3 regions of the Paenibacillus sp. Mc5Re-14 genome follow, and region 3 is predicted to be linked to each of the others. Evidence: riboswitches for the same ligand, from Rfam matches in the RefSeq annotation. Region 3 holds a riboswitch; each other region holds the start of a gene.
The links. Region 3 has a riboswitch for cobalamin ahead of BN1546_RS04645 (ABC transporter substrate-binding protein). Riboswitches for the same ligand answer to the same signal wherever they lie in the genome.
Positions count from the first base shown of each region.

Region 1: it holds a riboswitch for cobalamin, as region 3 does, so the genes downstream of both, metE (5-methyltetrahydropteroyltriglutamate--homocysteine S-methyltransferase) here and BN1546_RS04645 (ABC transporter substrate-binding protein) in region 3, are expected to answer to the same signal.
Region 2: it holds a riboswitch for cobalamin, as region 3 does, so the genes downstream of both, cobJ (precorrin-3B C(17)-methyltransferase) here and BN1546_RS04645 (ABC transporter substrate-binding protein) in region 3, are expected to answer to the same signal.

Region 1 is NZ_CVPD01000001.1:2,871,476-2,877,056, forward strand. Features, by position in the region: gene BN1546_RS13060 (DUF6985 domain-containing protein) at 287-820, shown strand; gene metE (5-methyltetrahydropteroyltriglutamate--homocysteine S-methyltransferase) at 909-3,227, opposite strand; cobalamin riboswitch at 3,385-3,581, opposite strand; one part of gene BN1546_RS13070 (IS3 family transposase) at 3,811-4,075, shown strand; one part of gene BN1546_RS13070 (IS3 family transposase) at 4,075-4,973, shown strand; gene nrdG (anaerobic ribonucleoside-triphosphate reductase activating protein) at 5,062-5,559, opposite strand; gene BN1546_RS13080 (anaerobic ribonucleoside triphosphate reductase) at 5,556-5,581, opposite strand, start outside.
Region 2 is NZ_CVPD01000001.1:2,901,983-2,907,563, forward strand. Features, by position in the region: gene BN1546_RS13190 (GerAB/ArcD/ProY family transporter) at 1-487, shown strand, start outside; partial or broken gene BN1546_RS13195 (uroporphyrinogen-III synthase) at 589-1,445, shown strand; gene BN1546_RS13200 (LOG family protein) at 1,644-2,198, shown strand; cobalamin riboswitch at 2,255-2,442, shown strand; gene cobJ (precorrin-3B C(17)-methyltransferase) at 2,750-4,558, shown strand; gene BN1546_RS13210 (sirohydrochlorin chelatase) at 4,651-5,581, shown strand, end outside.
Region 3 is NZ_CVPD01000001.1:993,861-999,441, forward strand. Features, by position in the region: gene BN1546_RS04640 (FecCD family ABC transporter permease) at 1-779, opposite strand, end outside; gene BN1546_RS04645 (ABC transporter substrate-binding protein) at 776-1,783, opposite strand; cobalamin riboswitch at 1,991-2,202, opposite strand; gene BN1546_RS04650 (histidine phosphatase family protein) at 2,303-3,055, opposite strand; gene cbiB (adenosylcobinamide-phosphate synthase CbiB) at 3,070-4,041, opposite strand; gene cobD (threonine-phosphate decarboxylase CobD) at 4,031-5,131, opposite strand; gene BN1546_RS04665 (lipoate--protein ligase) at 5,291-5,581, shown strand, end outside.

The sequences.
Region 1 (5,581 bases), 1.9 Mb from region 3:
CTGATTATAAATCAGTAGTCAGGTATAATTTAACATCATGTACTGATTAATGCAAGGTACTAAATTTTTAATAATAAAATCTTCGGGTCAAAATGGGCTGGTTTTCTTTCTTTAAGGCTTACATGAATAGCGAATCTTGTAGAATAAAGTAGTTTCATTTGGAAAATTCTCGATTTCTGGCTGGGTGCACCCATAGGATGTTACTTTAATTTCATTCATTAAAATGATAGATTGTAAAGTGTTCAATAGAGTTAAAGATTACCTATGATGAAGAGGTGGATAAAGGATGGACTGGAAACACTGGTATAGGGAATTGGAACAGGATGATGAGACTTGGGATGTGTCGGAGGAGGTTGTACTACGTGGTGTGGTACATCTTGATTTTTGCGGGCAGCCATCGGAGGTAGAAGCTGAATTTATCGTGGGAGCCGACTCTGAAGAACAGGCACAGACTATAGAAGAACCTACAGAGCTGCAAAAAAAGACATGGGAGACGTATATGGCATGTTCGTCAGAGATCCATCCTCAAGTATTGGAGTCCATACACCATTATTATGTAGACATAGTGGAAAAGTATCGGAAGGCATACAGCTCATGGGGAGAGGACCCTAATGAATATGCGCCTTATGTGGAGCGACCAGAGCAATTGCTGGATCGAATGCAGCTTATCTCTATACTGATTTCCGACTCATCGGAAAAGGATGAACTATATTTGAATTTTAGTTGTTCCTGGGATCGAGAGCATGGCTTAGGTGTGCATCTGAAGCAGATGAAAATCGAGCATATTCAAGGTGCATATACATTATATGACTTGGAATAAATAAAGCCCCCTTCCGGTCTCTAATAGAAAGACCGAAAGGGAATAAGATATGGTGGACATGATGACGCGATTGGATATGATAAAAATATTAGTTGGATACAGACAGCACGGCACGGGCTGCTTGAGCCGCCTGTACCATTTGCCGCAATGCGGCAACAGATTCTTCCTTGGTACGGGTTTTCAGCCCACAGTCTGGATTAACCCAGAACAAATCTGATGGCAGTACGCGCAAGGCACGCTGAATCATGCTTAGCATTTCTGATACATCAGGAATGCGCGGACTGTGGATATCGTATACACCCAGACCGATGCCTTTGTCGTAAACCTGATCCTCAAAGCTAACAATCAGTTCTCCGTGGCTACGAGAGGTTTCAATAGAAATCACGTCGGCATCCATGTCTGAAATGGACTGGATCATATCCTGGAATTCGGAATAGCACATGTGTGTATGGATTTGGGTCGCAGGCTGAGCGGTGGCCGTGGTCACAAGGAAGGCTTGAACTGCCCAATCCAGATAGGCCTGCTGTTGTTCTTTTTTCAACGGAAGCCCTTCACGAATTGCGGGTTCATCCACCTGAATCATGCTAATACCCGCTTGTTCGAGTGCCTCTACCTCTGCCCGTAATGCCAGAGCTAACTGCAAAGCTACTTGCCTGCGTGGAATATCATTACGTTCAAAGGACCAGTTCAAAATGGTCACAGGGCCTGTAAGCATCCCTTTAACTGGCTTGGAGGTTAACGACTGAGCAAATGCCGTCTCTTCCACGGTCATAGGTTGATCGAACGACACATCTCCGTAAATGATCGGCGGTTTAACACAGCGGGAGCCGTAGGACTGCACCCACCCGTTTTGTGTAAAAGCAAAGCCTTTCAGCTTTTCGCCAAAAAATTCAACCATGTCGGTCCGTTCAAATTCCCCATGTACAAGCACATCTATGCCAATGTCCTCTTGGATATCAATCCATTCCTTGATCTGCTGCTGGATAAATGTCCGATATTGCTCGGCAGACCATTCTCCTTTGCGATAGTGCAGACGGGCCTTGCGGACCTCAGCAGTTTGCGGGAAACTGCCGATGGTCGTCGTAGGCAGTGGGGGCAACTTCAGCCTATTTTGCTGAATCACCCGGCGCTCGGCGAAAGGAACGCTGCGTGACAGTGGCTCTTTTGTTAGCAGGTCGGCCAAATCGGCAGCTGTCTGTACCCTTGCCGCGGAGTGGTTGAAGCGGGCTACCGCATCCGAACTTTGCTCAAGCTTGGCAAGTGCGGATGGATCGTGCTTGCCAAGTGCAGCCGTCAAGCCTGCGATTTCATCCAGCTTTTCATCGGCAAAGGCTAGTGCATGCACCAGTTCTTGGTCCAGCTTATGCTCTGCGTCCAGACTGACCGGCACATGCAGCAGACTGCACGATGGCTGTACGATAAGCTGTGCGGCAGTGGTCTGTTCTGCTAACTGGTCCAACAGTGCAGCCACGGCATTCAGGTCGCTGCGCCAGATATTGCGTCCGTCAATGACACCAGCACCCAGCGTTTTCCCTTTAGGGAAGCCATGCTGGCATATATGCTGAAGATTTTCGCCATCATCGTATACAAAATCAAGACCCAGTCCCTGTACCGGAAGTTCAGTCAGACGCTCATAATGGTCCAGGCTGCCAAAGTAGGTTTGCAGCATGATGTTCAACGAGGGTGCAGCTTGGGTCAAAGCTTCATAGACCTCCTGAATAATCTCCAGATCCTCTGCCGGGAATGAGGTGGTCAGGACAGGTTCATCGATTTGGACCCATTGAACGCCTTCTGCTGCTAGCTCTGACAAGACTCGGGCGTATAAAGGCTGGAAGGTTCGTATAATAGAAGCGAGATCCTTACGATCATAGCCTTTGGATAAAACAACAAATGAATAGGGCCCGATGAGAACCGGTTTACCGTCAATGCCTAGCTCTTGCTTTGCTTCACGATAAGCTAGTAATGGTTTGTTTTCAGTAAGCACCGGAGCCGCGTTTGCCAATTCGGGAACGATGTAGTGGTAATTGGTATTCATCCATTTGGTCATTTCACTGGCAGTAGCTCCCTTCTGCCCACGTGCGATCCCGAAATACACAGATAGAGGAACTGGACCTGTAAAACGATAGTTGAAGCGTTCGGGGACGAGACCAAACATCACGGATGTATCCAGCACGTGATCGTAATAGGAGAAGTCTCCGACAGGAATGCGATCAATCCCTTTGTCACGTTGCTTGCTCAGATGCTCCAGACGCAATCTTTTCATCTCACTATGCAGTTCGCTTTCGTCAATACTACCCTGCCAGAAGCGCTCCAGTGCTTTCTTCCATTCCCGGTTCCCACCAATACGCGGATAACCCAGATTACTGCTAATCAAACCCGACAATGCAGATCGTTCGTTAATGGACATGTAGGTTTCCTCCTAACTGGTAGCCAGTTTATTTTTACGTACCAAAAAAGGCATTCTGTCCCCAAGGCTAAAAATGAGTAGGGGAAAGAATGCCTCCGCGATTAAAATTCAAAAATACGGCGACTGCTCTTAACACCTCCCTATCTTCCGTAGGTACTGCGATGTTGTTAAAATAGGCAGGTCTCCTGACTTGCGGATCATGACGTTCAGCATCCCTTCCCGGTCTTTGGACCAGTGGGTGTATGAGTAGCTGAACATTCCCCGTTTACAGTGGCGGGACCGTCCCGGATTTGCACCGGCTTCCCTTTTAAGTCTGATCTGAATAGAACAGACACCTATTTCCAGGCTATGCGATTAAGGTATGACGAATAATTATGCACTCGTATACTTGTTCACCATCATAAGTGAAACTCACAGGATGTGCAATAGAAACAGTAATAGAAACTGGAGTGGAATCTGTTAGTTATATGCAAAAAAGACAATCCCAACCCATCGTGGGGTGGTATTATCCCCTTCTAGTAGACAAGAGAGAAAAGACATCTGTTAAGATGGACTTAATCTTGTTGAACGGAGGGGATTTTTCATGGCTAAAAAGGGACAATCATTCCGGCAATACTCCTTAGATGTAAAGATGGAGGCAGTCCGGTTGGTGAACGAAGAACATATGAGTATTCGTGAAGTGACGAAACAATTGGACATTCGTAATAAATCCCAAGTGCAAAGCTGGGTGATGAAACATCGAGCGGGGGAGAACCTCCAGCCAACGACCACAAGGCAGGGACGACCCAAAACGAAATTTTCCAGTATCGAAGAGGAGATGGCGTATCTACGGGCGGAGATTGAATATTTAAAAAAGCAGTATCCAAATCTACACAAGGAGTGACGAGGAAAGAAGCGAGGTTTGAAATTATTGAGGGAATGCGAACACGATATTCGTTGAAATGGTTACTTGAATTAGCCCATGTTTCTCGGGCAGGATATTATAAATGGAGAAAGAATCAGCAAACAACCCAGCAGCGTAAGCAAGAAGAAGAGCTTCTGGAATCGCATATGTTGTCGATCCACCGGATCCATCCCTATTTTGGTTATCTGCGGATGACCGTTGCTTTACGTAGAGAAGGTATCTTGGTCAATCACAAAAAGGTATACCGCCTAATGAAGAAATTAGGGATCCGTTCCGTCATTCGAAAGAAGCGGCGCTTTTTTGGCAAACAGGCATCTGTGGTAAATGCCAACCGATTAGATCGACAATTTCAGGCAGATTCTCCTTTATCCAAGCTGGTTACCGATATTACATACATACGAGCTGGAGAGCGGTTTGTATATCTCTCTGTCATTCAAGATCTGTTTAACAATGAAATCGTGGCTTGGCGTCTTTCGGAACGAAATGACCTTGCTCTAGTTAGCGAGACCCTAGACGTTCTAAGTAAGAACGTGAACATGGAGGGTGTCATTCTCCATTCAGACCAGGGTTTTCAGTATACCTCCAAGCCGTTTAACCGCAAACTTAAGCGGCTTGGCATGCTTGGGAGCCATTCAAGGCGTGGAAATTGCCTAGACAATGCCTGCATAGAATCCTTCTTCTCCCATCTTAAAACAGAGAAGATTTATTTAACGAAACCCGGAACCCTAGCGGAGGTAGAACAACACGTACGGGAGTACATTTCTTTTTATAATGAAAATAGATTTCAGAAAAAATTAAACAACCGTTCCCCGATTGAATACCGAGAAACGGTTGCTGCTTAAAGATGTCTTTTTAGTTCTGTCTACTTGACAGGGGTATGACCAGGGGACTTGTCTTTTGTATAGCATCTTGCTAAGTAGAACATCGCCTTTAAGTCAATGAAACGGTGTAACCTGCTCGAGTACTGGCTTTGACATCTACCAGGCGCTGATTACGGCTGCCCCGAAAGGGGAGGGTCAGATCTTTTTGCTGTTCAACAAAACGGCCATCTACAATCACGTCACACAAAAGAGCTAGCTCCTGTCGTTCCGGATCCATGAGCAGATCCTCGTAAACAAAGCCTGTATAGGCCCATACGGTTCGGTCGGGACAAGCCGCGCGGAAGTCACGTACAAATTGCGAGCATTCTGCTGCTGAGAAAAAAGGGTCTCCCCCGCAGAGAGTCAGTCCGTCCAACAGCGGGTTATCCATGATATCACGGATAACCTCCTGTTGACGCTCAGGCGTGAATGGCTCCCCTGCGCGGAAGTTCCACGAAGCTGGATTAAAACAGCCGGGACAGGCATGGCGGCAACCGCTAATGAATACGACGGTGCGCAGGCCGTATCCTTCATTCAGAGATTCCGGAATATAGCCGCACAAATTCACTTATGCTTCACCCGGTCGCGAA
Region 2 (5,581 bases), 1.9 Mb from region 3:
GGTGTTGCTGTCGGAGTTAGTGATTGGAGTTCCTATCTTGTCACGACTGTTTTATCCATCGTATGAACTGGTGCGTCAGTTGCAGCTAACGGACTTCCTGGATCGGTTCGACTTGTTCGTGGCAGCACTGACCGTACCCACCTTTCTTACGAAGATTGGAGTTGATCTGTACGTTACCAGTTTGGCGGTAAAGCGTATGTTTGCCCATGTCTGGGGGAGTCTGATGGTTTGGCCCGTAGGTTTGTTAGGTTATGTCTGTTCGTTTATGCTGTTCTCCAATATCGTACAAATTTATGATTTTAGCCGGGAATGGACTGCGGTGATGGTCATTTTTTTTGTATTCATGCCCTTCTTGCTGTGGATGTTGCTACGGCCCAAATTTAAAGGGAGTGGCAACGATGATAAGTCCTCATCTGGCAGGGAGAGGGATAGAAGTGATCAGAAAGAAGGCCAGCAGGAAAGCGAAACAGGACACACCCACTTATAAGATTACTATATTTATCGAAAAAGTAATTCTTATTTGTGTTTTGCCTCTCTGATTGTATACTTGGTAGAAAGAAATATGACTTCTACAAGGGAGGCAACAGCATGGCACAACGCATGGCAGGTAAGAGAGTCGCTCTTGCCGGTCCCCGTAAAGCAGAAGAAATGGCACTGCTAGTTATGAAGATGGGGGGCGAGCCAGTAGAGCGTCCGGCCCAGGGGACTGTTTTTCTAGATGATATCGAGCTGCGCAACGCTGTTGTATCATGGGTGAAGAACCCTCCGGACTGGTACATCTTCACGACCGGTATGGGACTGGATGCTCTGTTCGATATGGCGGAGGATATGGGCGTGGCCGAGCAGATTATAGAGCTGCTGCAATCCTCCAACATTGCAGCACGGGGCTACAAGACGGTCAATGGACTCAAAAAGCGTGGCTTTACGCCAGCAGTACGGGACGAGGACGGAAGTTTGATCGGATTGACACGGGCCTTTGCCCCATATGATCTGAAGGGGAAGGAAGTGCTGTTGCAACTGCATGGAGACCCCGCCCCCGGTTGGTAGAGTGGCTGGATGAGCAGGGCGCAGTGACCCGCCAAGTACTTCCTTATAAGCATATCCCACCTGAAGAAGCAAAATTGCAGGCGTTACTAGATGATGTTATAAACCGTACGATTGATGCCGTTACGTTCACGAGTGGCCCGCAAATCCGATTTTTGGCCCAATATGCCAGAGAGCAAAATCGATTTGAGGATTTACTGGAAGCTTTTCGTGAAGATGTAATTGCTGTATCGGTGGGCAAGGTGACCGCACAATCCATTTTGGAAGAAGGGATTGAACGAATCGTGTTTCCAACTGAAGAGCGCATGGGTGCGATGATGGTGGAGCTGGGCAAATATTTTGAACATAGTGATTCGGTGCATGGCTGTGGTCTGAAGAGCGTGAACGGTCATTTGAAATGAGCTAGAAATGATAATGCAGTAAGCTAAAATGAACTTATATTTACGAATACAGCGTAAAATAGAGATAAGGGCCTACGAGGTCTTTATCTTTTTTTGTTGGACATGCATCGACAAAGTTTTTTGTTATAGCGAAAATATTTATCTAATATAATGAATAAGTTTCGATGCATGATATTGAGGACAGGAGCTGAGACGTTTATGAATTCTATTTGTGTATTTGCAGGGTCCAGACCTGGACATTCATCGGTATATGTTGAGGCCGCAGGCAAGCTGGGTGAAGCTATGGCTCGCCAGCATATCCGTCTAATTTATGGTGGCTCCAGCAGGGGGCTGATGGGTAAGGTGGCGGATGAACTACTGGCGGGTGACGGTCAGGTCACCGGCATTATGCCCACCCTATTATTCGATGCAGAAATTATTCATCGGGGAGTTACCGAGTTTATTGAGGTAGCAAGCATGCATGAACGTAAAGCGGCGATGAGTGAGATGGCCGATGCGTTTATAGCCCTTCCGGGTGGGTTGGGAACCTTTGAGGAGCTGTTCGAGGTATTGTGCTGGGCGCAAATCGGCATACATCGCAAGCCCATTGGGCTGCTGAATGTGAATGGATATTTTGACCCGTTGATAGAAATGGTACGTCATAGCGTGCAGGAAGGGTTTACCGGAGCTGATCATCCAGCACTACTGAGTATCTCTGCGGACCCGGATGAATTGCTGCATATGCTGAAAAATAAGGCAGAGAACTTGAAATAAAGCTTTTTTCGTGCTTGCACAACTGATTGAGGCAAGGTTATGATAAGACCCATAATCAAATAGCGGACAGACAAGGTGCCTTTGCGGTTGAGCAAAGGGTAACAGGGAATCGGGTGCAAGTCCCGAGCGGTCCCGCCACTGTAAGGAAGAGGATTCTTTTAAATGGTCACTCGTACAAAACGGGGAAGACGAAAGAATCCGTTGATGCCAAGCCAGGAGACCTACCTTGATCTGTATGCACCGTTAACCTTCGCGGAGAGGATGGGTGTACGAAATCAGGAAATCAGGCACACGTTGCTTTTTCCATGTTGATTACAGGTTTGCGTGGATATGAACGTGTAGCAGCGTTTGAAGCGCAAACAAAACAGATGGAAAACAACGGCAGATTGGAGGAAGACAAGACTGTCCTCTTACGCTGTTTCGTCTGATGAGAGAGATACGTACATAGGAACCCCATCCGGGCAGGATGGGGTTTTTTCGAGTTACAGGATGCCACAAATTATTGAAATAGATAGTATAGCTGCCCTGAAAAGGATGATAGGAGGAGCACGATGAGCCCATTAGGAAAATTGCTGGTGATTGGATTTGGACCAGGAGATATGGAACATATCACAAAACGTGCGTTGGATGCGCTGGCCGAAAGTGAGGTCATTATCGGCTACAATACCTACGTTGATTTGATCCGTCCGTTGTTGAACGGACAGGAGATTGTACGCACAGGGATGACAGAGGAAGTGAGCCGTGCGCAGGAGGCGGTTCGCCAAGCAGAGATGGGCAAGAAGGTAGCCGTCATTTCCAGTGGAGATGCTGGGGTCTATGGCATGGCAGGTCTGGTGTACGAAGTGCTGATGCAAAAAGGCTGGCGTCGCGAGGACGGGGTTGAGGTGGAGGTTGTGCCGGGGATCTCGGCTATTCAATCCTGTGCTTCGTTGTTGGGAGCGCCAGTTATGCATGATGCTTGCACGATCAGTCTGAGTGATCATCTGACCCCGTGGGAAACAATCGTGAAGCGTGTAGAAGCTGCGGCTTCGGCTGATTTTGTGATTGCATTATACAACCCGCGTAGTGGTCGGCGTACCCGCCAGATTGTGGAGACGCAGTCCATTTTGCTTCGTTACCGTGATCCGCAGACTCCGGTTGGGCTGGTGAAGAGTGCTTATCGTGAACGTCAGCAGGTTATTGTGACGACGCTGGAAGATATGCTGAACCATGATATCGGGATGCTGACGACCGTAATCATCGGCAATTCCTCGACGACAGTGTATGACGGCTTAATCGTGACTCCACGCGGCTATCAGCGTAAATACACGCTGGACGCGACCGAACAGGTGCTCAAACCGCATCAGCGGCTTCGCACGGAAGCGGAGCCGTGGTCGCTGGGCGCGCAAGAGGATCGCGCGCTAGATGCACCGCAGGGAGGCGGAGCTCTGACTGCGCCTACCGGGCCTTCCGCGAGCGGTGCTGCGGTTGCCACGCAGGCACGCCCGCAAGCGATGGCTGCTGTACAGGTGCCGCCTGCGAAGCAAACCGGGGCGACCCCAGCATCGCTGGCAGCAGAGGCGCTCGGTCGTCTTGCTGTTGGCGGCAAGCTGCCAGGCGAAGCCAACGCTCGCTGGAGCGGGCAAGCGCCTACCGCCCAGAGCGCCGTTGGAACGGCAGCAGGGGCCGGAGCAGGAGCTGCGGCTGCGAAGGCGTCAGGCGGCTTTGGCAAGCCTGCGCTGTTTGAGGTGGGGGTTTCCCCTGGCGTGGGAAACAAGAAGTTCACTGCTCGGCAGATGGCACTGCTCGCCGAGGTAGCGGGTGATGATGGCGAGCTGGAATACACGCCAGATCATCAGATCGTGCTGCGCGTGCCGTGCCTAGACCCTGAGGAACTGGTCGGTCGGCTGCGGGATGAACGATTCATTGTCATGCCGCTCGGCGATGTGTTTAAGGTCAAGGCGTGCGACTTCTGCAATATGGAGAAAGATGACGCTGTGCCTGTGGCTGAGCACCTACAGGTTGTACTCGGCGGATTACAGGCACCCAAGGAAACGAGCATTGCTTTGAACGGATGCGGCATGGCCTGCTATGGAGCGGTGCTGGAGGATATCGGAATTGTCTACCGCAAGGGAGGATATGATCTTTTCCTCGGCGGCAAAAAATTTGGCCGTAATGCTCATGCCGCTCAGCCCGTAGCGGAAGGGATTCCAGGTGATCAGATTACGGACATCGTGGAGAATATTATCGCTGAATACAAGGAAAAAGGGCATCCGAACGAGCGTTTTCATAAGTTTTTCAAACGTGTAGGCATCGTTGCGGGTTTCCGGCATGAAGATTCACCGGCAACAGTAGAAGTGAACGCGGTTTGTGGTGATTAATAGGTTTGTAGGCTTGATGAACCGGATACAAGCATATATATAAAATAGGGCGTATGTAGACTATCCCTATAAATGAGGAGGAACAAACAGCAGTGGATGCAATATTGTTGGTTGGACATGGAAGTCGGGACCCAGAGGGTAATCAGGAACTACTGGAATTTGCACAGGCGGTGGCAGATCGGGCGCCAGGTACGTGTGTAGAGACCTGTTTCCTAGAGTTGGCACGCCCTAGTATTGCCGAAGGAGTACAGGCGTGTGTGGAGAAAGGGGCGACACGTGTCGTTCTTATTCCGATTATTTTGTTCGCAGCAGTGCACGCCAAAATTGATATCCCGATGGCTATTGATCGGGCAAAGGCAAAATATCCGCAGGTGGAATTTGTATACGGACGCCCGATTGGCGTTCACGAGAAAATCGTTAGCATACTGCTGGACCGCTTGAAAGAGACCCGTCCAGTTGCCGTTCCAGCGGGGATGCATAGCGCGGTGGAGGCATCTGCCGAGGTATCCAACGAAGAAACAGCGGTACTTGTATTAGGACGCGGAAGTAGCGATCCAGATGCGAACAGTGACTTTTTCAAAATCACCCGTATGCTGTGGGAGAAGCTTTCTTATACATGGATAGAAAGCAGCTTTATCGGTGTGACGCAGCCTTCCTTTCCCGATGGCTTGGAGCGTTGTGTACGATTGGGGGCCAAAAAGATTATCGTGCTTCCGTATTTTCTGTTCACTGGGGTGCTGATTAAGCGCATCGAAGAAATGACCCAGGAATTTGCTGAGGCTCACCCTGCATTACAAGTGGAAATGGGCGGATATTTTGGCTTCCATCCTCAATTGGTTGAGCTGGTGCTGGAGCGAGCTAATGAAGGCTTGTTCGGTAAGGTTACGGCTAATTGTGATAACTGCCAGTTCCGTCTGGAAGCTCAGGAGCATCACCATCATCACCACGACCATGACCACGACCACCATCACCACCATGATCACGACCACGACCATCATCACGATCATGATCACCATGCACATG
Region 3 (5,581 bases):
GCAGCTGTCAGCAAGGTAGATATGATCAGGACAGATAGCTTCGTCGCATCTACATGAACCCCCATATGAGCCGCTTGACGTTCTCCCAAAGCCAGAATATTCAGCACCCGTGCCCGGTTCCATAGAAACACCAGCCCAACGATCACGTAAGGTAAAAGAATTCCCGTATATGACCAACCGCGCAGACTGAGACTTCCCAGCGTCCAGTACAATATTTCATTGACTGTTTCCTTCGACATGGCTGCCAGAAAAGAAACAATGGCTCCCCCAAAAAATTGCATCACCACACCTGATAAAATGAGGCTTTGGGTCGGAATTTTCCCACCTTCACGCGCCAACGTCAACACCATCCACAGCGTCAGCATGCCGGTTATAAATGCAACTAGCGGAAGCGTCCATATACCCACAAATGAAAATTGAAGCCCCCAATAAATCAGTACTGCTGCTCCGACCGAAGCTCCCGAGGATACCCCAAGGGTATACGGATCAGCCAAGGGATTACGCAACACACCCTGAAATCCGGCTCCCGCCAGCGCCAGCGCTGCTCCAACCAACATTCCCAGTAACACCCGTGGCAATCTGACCTTCAAAATGATCTGCTCTGAGGATGTATTCCAATCCGGTGTAAACGTATCACCTAACCACGGTAGGTGGTTGATCAAAATACCTGTGATCTGGCTGACCGGAAGACTGACCGAGCCGATGCCAAGACAGAGTAGCAGCGTCAGCAGCAGCAAGACAAGACCTGTCCCCCCAAAACCGATCAGTCTACGGTTCATTTGAAAATTTCAGGGTACACGCCCTTAGCCACTTCCTTGAGCCCTTCCGTTACGCGTGGCCCCGGACGACTGATCAAATTATCATCCACGGCAAATACACGATGGTTACGAACAGCCGATATTTGATCCCATCCACTACGAGCTTTAATGATATCGCCGAGGGTCTGGCCTGTTTTGTCGTCCTTCACACTTTTGCTGTACAAAATCACGTCAGGGTTTGCAGCTATAATATTTTCCTCACTGATTTGGTACCACCCCTTCTGCGTAGCACCTACATTTTCACCACCTGCTAATGTTATCAGCTCGTCCATAAACTCGCCTTTACCCACTGTCCAGCCTGGTGAAAACTCGACGTATACCCGCAGCTTCTGCCCTTTGCCGATATTTTTAACTCCTTCTTTCACTTCTGCTACATCTGCTCTCATCTTGTCAGTCACCGCTCTCGCTTCTTTCTGATGATCGGTGATTTTCCCATACAATTCGATGTTAGCTATGACATCTTCAACTGTTTTCGGTTCTGTTTTAAAAATCATAATTCCCATGTCACGCAGCTTAGTCGTAGCCTGTTCACTAAGTGAAATCCCTGCAAAAACAACTTCCGGGTTCGCAGCAATGATCGCCTCTTCGTTCGGTTTCATAATACCGCCCATTTTAGGCTTTTTCGTAGCTGCCTCCGGGTAATCAGAGTAGTCGGATACACCAACAATTTCCTTATCCAGTCCGATAGCGAACAGCGCCTCGGTTTCTGCCGGGGAGACGGAAACGATCTTATCCGGTGCTTTTTTAAATGTAAATTCCTGTCCTGTTGCATCCTTAAGCGTTAGCGGGTAAACCGTTTTGCCCGGTGGTACTTGTGCGGTTACGGTCTGTCCCGGCTGCTGTGAAGAAGCTTGGCCCTCTTTGTTTTCTGCATTTTTTCCATTCGCGCCACATGCACTCAGCCCAACTGCCAATATCAGCGCCAATAGACCTGTAGTCCATACCTTTATTTTTTTTCCTGCCATGATTTGCACCCCTTCATACATAAATCGTTAAGAGCGTTACTTGAACTTCATCCGATATTTTCTCATTCCAGCCTTCTTTTCCTATCAAAAACCCCCGCATCCTCATATCAGGACACAGGGGTCACGTTAGCACAGATCGTGCGCAGGCGGGCAGCTTCTTTCCGCATGGACAGTCACTGCGAACACGTCATCCTTTCCTCGAAGGATTATGGTGACAGGCGGACGGGCAGGTATCCTGACTTATGGAAGATGCATGTCCTGATATTCTTTCATATGCCTGGCGGCACATAAAACAGGGCTAATAGGCATGTTTCCATTTACAGTGGCGGGACCGTGTCGGACTCACACCGACTTCCCTTTTAACAACGCAATAAAGGAAAGCAAGTTCCTCACATAGCGCCGACCTCGTCTGCTGGATATTTGATGTAGTGGTAGTCAAGCCGTTCTTTTACTTGATGATTATAGGTTAAAAAGAGTTAGCTTACAACCCAAACAGTCGCTTTATTCGCCTTGTTTAACCTAATGAGAAAGCAATCTTGCTATACAATTGTGCGGTCCTGTCAACCTTAACTGAATCCTAAATGCTTCTCCCGGCTTCGGATTCAGACTCCAAAAATCATGGCCAGGCATAAGCATACAAGCCAACTGACGAATTACACCACCATGCGTGACAATCAAAACAGAGGGCGGCGCAGCATTCGACTCCATTGGCTGAACCTCCAAAGCAATGCGCCACGCAAACAGAGAGTCTAGGAATTCACGCAGACGATTCACAAAATGAATCCAAGGCTCTCCTCCAGGTGGGGTGAATTGTTGCGGCTCATCAATCCAAGCGCGATACAACGCCACATCCTTAAGCATGTCATACGTTTTTCCATCCCACTCACCAAAGTGAAGTTCTCGCAGACGTGGTTCCATGATAGGAGGCATAGCAGAGAGGGAACATTCAGACGTCAATGCTGACTCCGGCAAAATGATCTGCAAGGTCTGGCGACATCGCATCAAGTCGCTGCAATAGATTCGAGCAAAGGAATGTCCCTGCAATTTTTTCTGTAAAGTCTTTAACTCCTGCTCTGCTCCGGGCAGCAAACCCAAGTCGGCATGTCCCAGATATCGACGTTCCTTATTCCATAAGGTCGTGCCATGACGAACTAGTACGAGCTCCATGTCCCACTGCAGATCTTCTTTAGCATCATTCGGCTTACTAACCTGTTGTGAGTTCGGACTTGGTGCACTTTCTCGCACTCTTTTTCCTTCTGTATCTTGTTTCAAAATCGTGTCACTCCTCACTGCATCCATCCCAAGGCAAAACACCCTGCAGCTCCCATCAAACATAACCCTACAAACATAGTGGATACGGCGAACATCAGCCGGACCGTATGCCGGATATCCTTCGACTCCAGCGGTCGTATCCCTTCGCCCATATATGCCCGAAAGGAGCGTATGCCGTGATACACATTATAGCCACCGAGACGAATCCCTAGGGCACCTGCCACCGCTGATTCGGGAAATCCGCTATTTGGGCTTGGATGCAGACGGGCATCCCGCTTGATTGTCCGCCAGCTTCTTGCAGCATCCAGCCGATATAACCACGACGCTATCACTAGCATAACTGCTGTCATGCGAGCCGGAATGTAGTTAGCTACATCATCCAGCCGTGCTGAGGCCCAGCCTAAATGCAGGTACTTTTCATTTTTGTAGCCAACCATTGAATCGAGCGTGTTTACGGCACGATATGCCAGTGCCAAGGGTGCTCCCCCGATCAGGGCATAAAAAAGCGGGGAAATAATGGCGTCCACGATATTTTCAGCGACCGTTTCGACGGTACCGCGCACAATTTCGGGCTCGTCAAGCTGCTGCGTATCCCTTCCGACAATCATGCCTAGCTCCCGACGTGCCCCAGTCAGGTCATTCGCCTGCAACGCTCGGTATACTGCCATCCCTGCGTCCTTTAGACCTTTGGAAGCAATCGTAGTTGCAATCAGAACAATTTCTACGACGACAGACAACCACGGGTGAATCCAGGCAAGCACACGCAACAGCCCCCAGGCAAGCACAAAGGAACCCCCAGCCACAATAAATGGAAGCAGTATGCCCGCACGTTTCAGTCCTCGGTCACTGCGGACCTTACGGCGAACCGCTTTTTCCAATGCTGAAATGGCATGTCCCATCCCGATGACTGGATGCGGCAACCATCTCGGATCACCGATTAACCTGTCCAGCAGATAGGCTGCCATGATAACCAAGCTAACGATCACGCCGCTCCTCCTCCAGCACTTCACTCAGTGCAGACAGCAGCATATTGTTGGCTTCGGCGTCCTTAACCGCAATTCGAAAATGGCTCGCTGACAGTCCAGGATACATGGCACAGCTACGTATAAGAATCCCACGTTGTCCAAGCGCCTGCTGAATAGCCGATGCACTCCACGTTCCCGGCGCCCTTGCTAGCACGTAATTGGCTTCGCCGGGAATGACACCACAGCCCCATTCCGCCAAGGCAGTCAGTAAGCGACTGCGCTCCGTAGCAATCAGTTCCTGTGTGCGGCGCTCATAAGCTTGCCCACTTCTCAGACACGCCTCTCCAGCCAGCAACGCCAGTCCATTAACGCTCCAGGTCACCTGTTTGGCCGTCATTTGCCGGATATAGTCCGGATGAGCAATCGCATAGCCCAATCGTAAGCCAGGAATGGCATAAAATTTGGTCATCGATCGGATCAAAATCACATGAGGATAGCGATCCAGCACAGGCAATAATGAGATTTGCCGTTCCAGTGGGATAAAATCAATAAAGGCTTCATCCACCACCAACACGGTACCCGTTCTGCCAGCCGTCTCTGCCAGTTCGTATAGCTCCTGCTCACCATATTGCACACCGTTTGGATTATTCGGCTGCCCAAGGAACAATACATCTACCTGCTCCATGAGCCGAAGGATGTCCTCCACGTCTGCCTTCCATTGAAGCGAAGCCTTCCCGTATACCCGATGGATCTCGGCTCCGAATTTGCCAGCCAGCTCGGCATATTCCGAAAAACACGGCTCCACTGTCCCCACACGCTTGGGAGCCAGGCCCAATAGCAAGAGCGCCATGCTTTCAGCCGCGCCGTTACCGATACTCAGCGACTCGGGTGGAACCTGCAGCCGCCGTGCCAGCATATTTTTAAAATGGCGGTGTCCAGGGTCTGGATAGCGAATCACTGTGTCAAATGAGCTTTGCAGTGCCTCAAGCACCTCCGGTGGCGGACCGAGCGGATTAATATTCGCACTAAAATCCACAAAATCCGCCGCAGCTCCACCAAATGTCGCGGCAGCCGTCTCCCTGTCCCCGCCATGACCGTAAACCTCTATCATTGCCTCTCATCCTTTCCGGCCGTTTCCAATCATTTAGATCCATTATGAGGCTGCTTTTTGCGTCCCGTCAATGCAAATGAGCTTTTGTACATGGCTCACTTGGGTTACAATAGAGGGAGGCACACATAAATTACACAGTTTATATACGGAGGAATGGACATGCTGTTCATCGACAACCAGGGCATACACGATCCAGCTATTAATCTTGCTATTGAGGAATACGCGCTAAAGCATCTACCGCTGGACGACAGCTATCTGCTGTTTTACATTAATCAGCCTTCTATTATTATAGGCAAGCATCAAAACACCGTTGAAGAAATCAACGCTGAGTTTGTGAGAGACAACAATATTCAAGTCGTTCGTCGCCTGTCCGGCGGCGGGGCTGTATATCATGATCTCGGTAATTTAAATTTCAGTTTCATTACCAAGGATAACGGGGAGTCCTTTCAT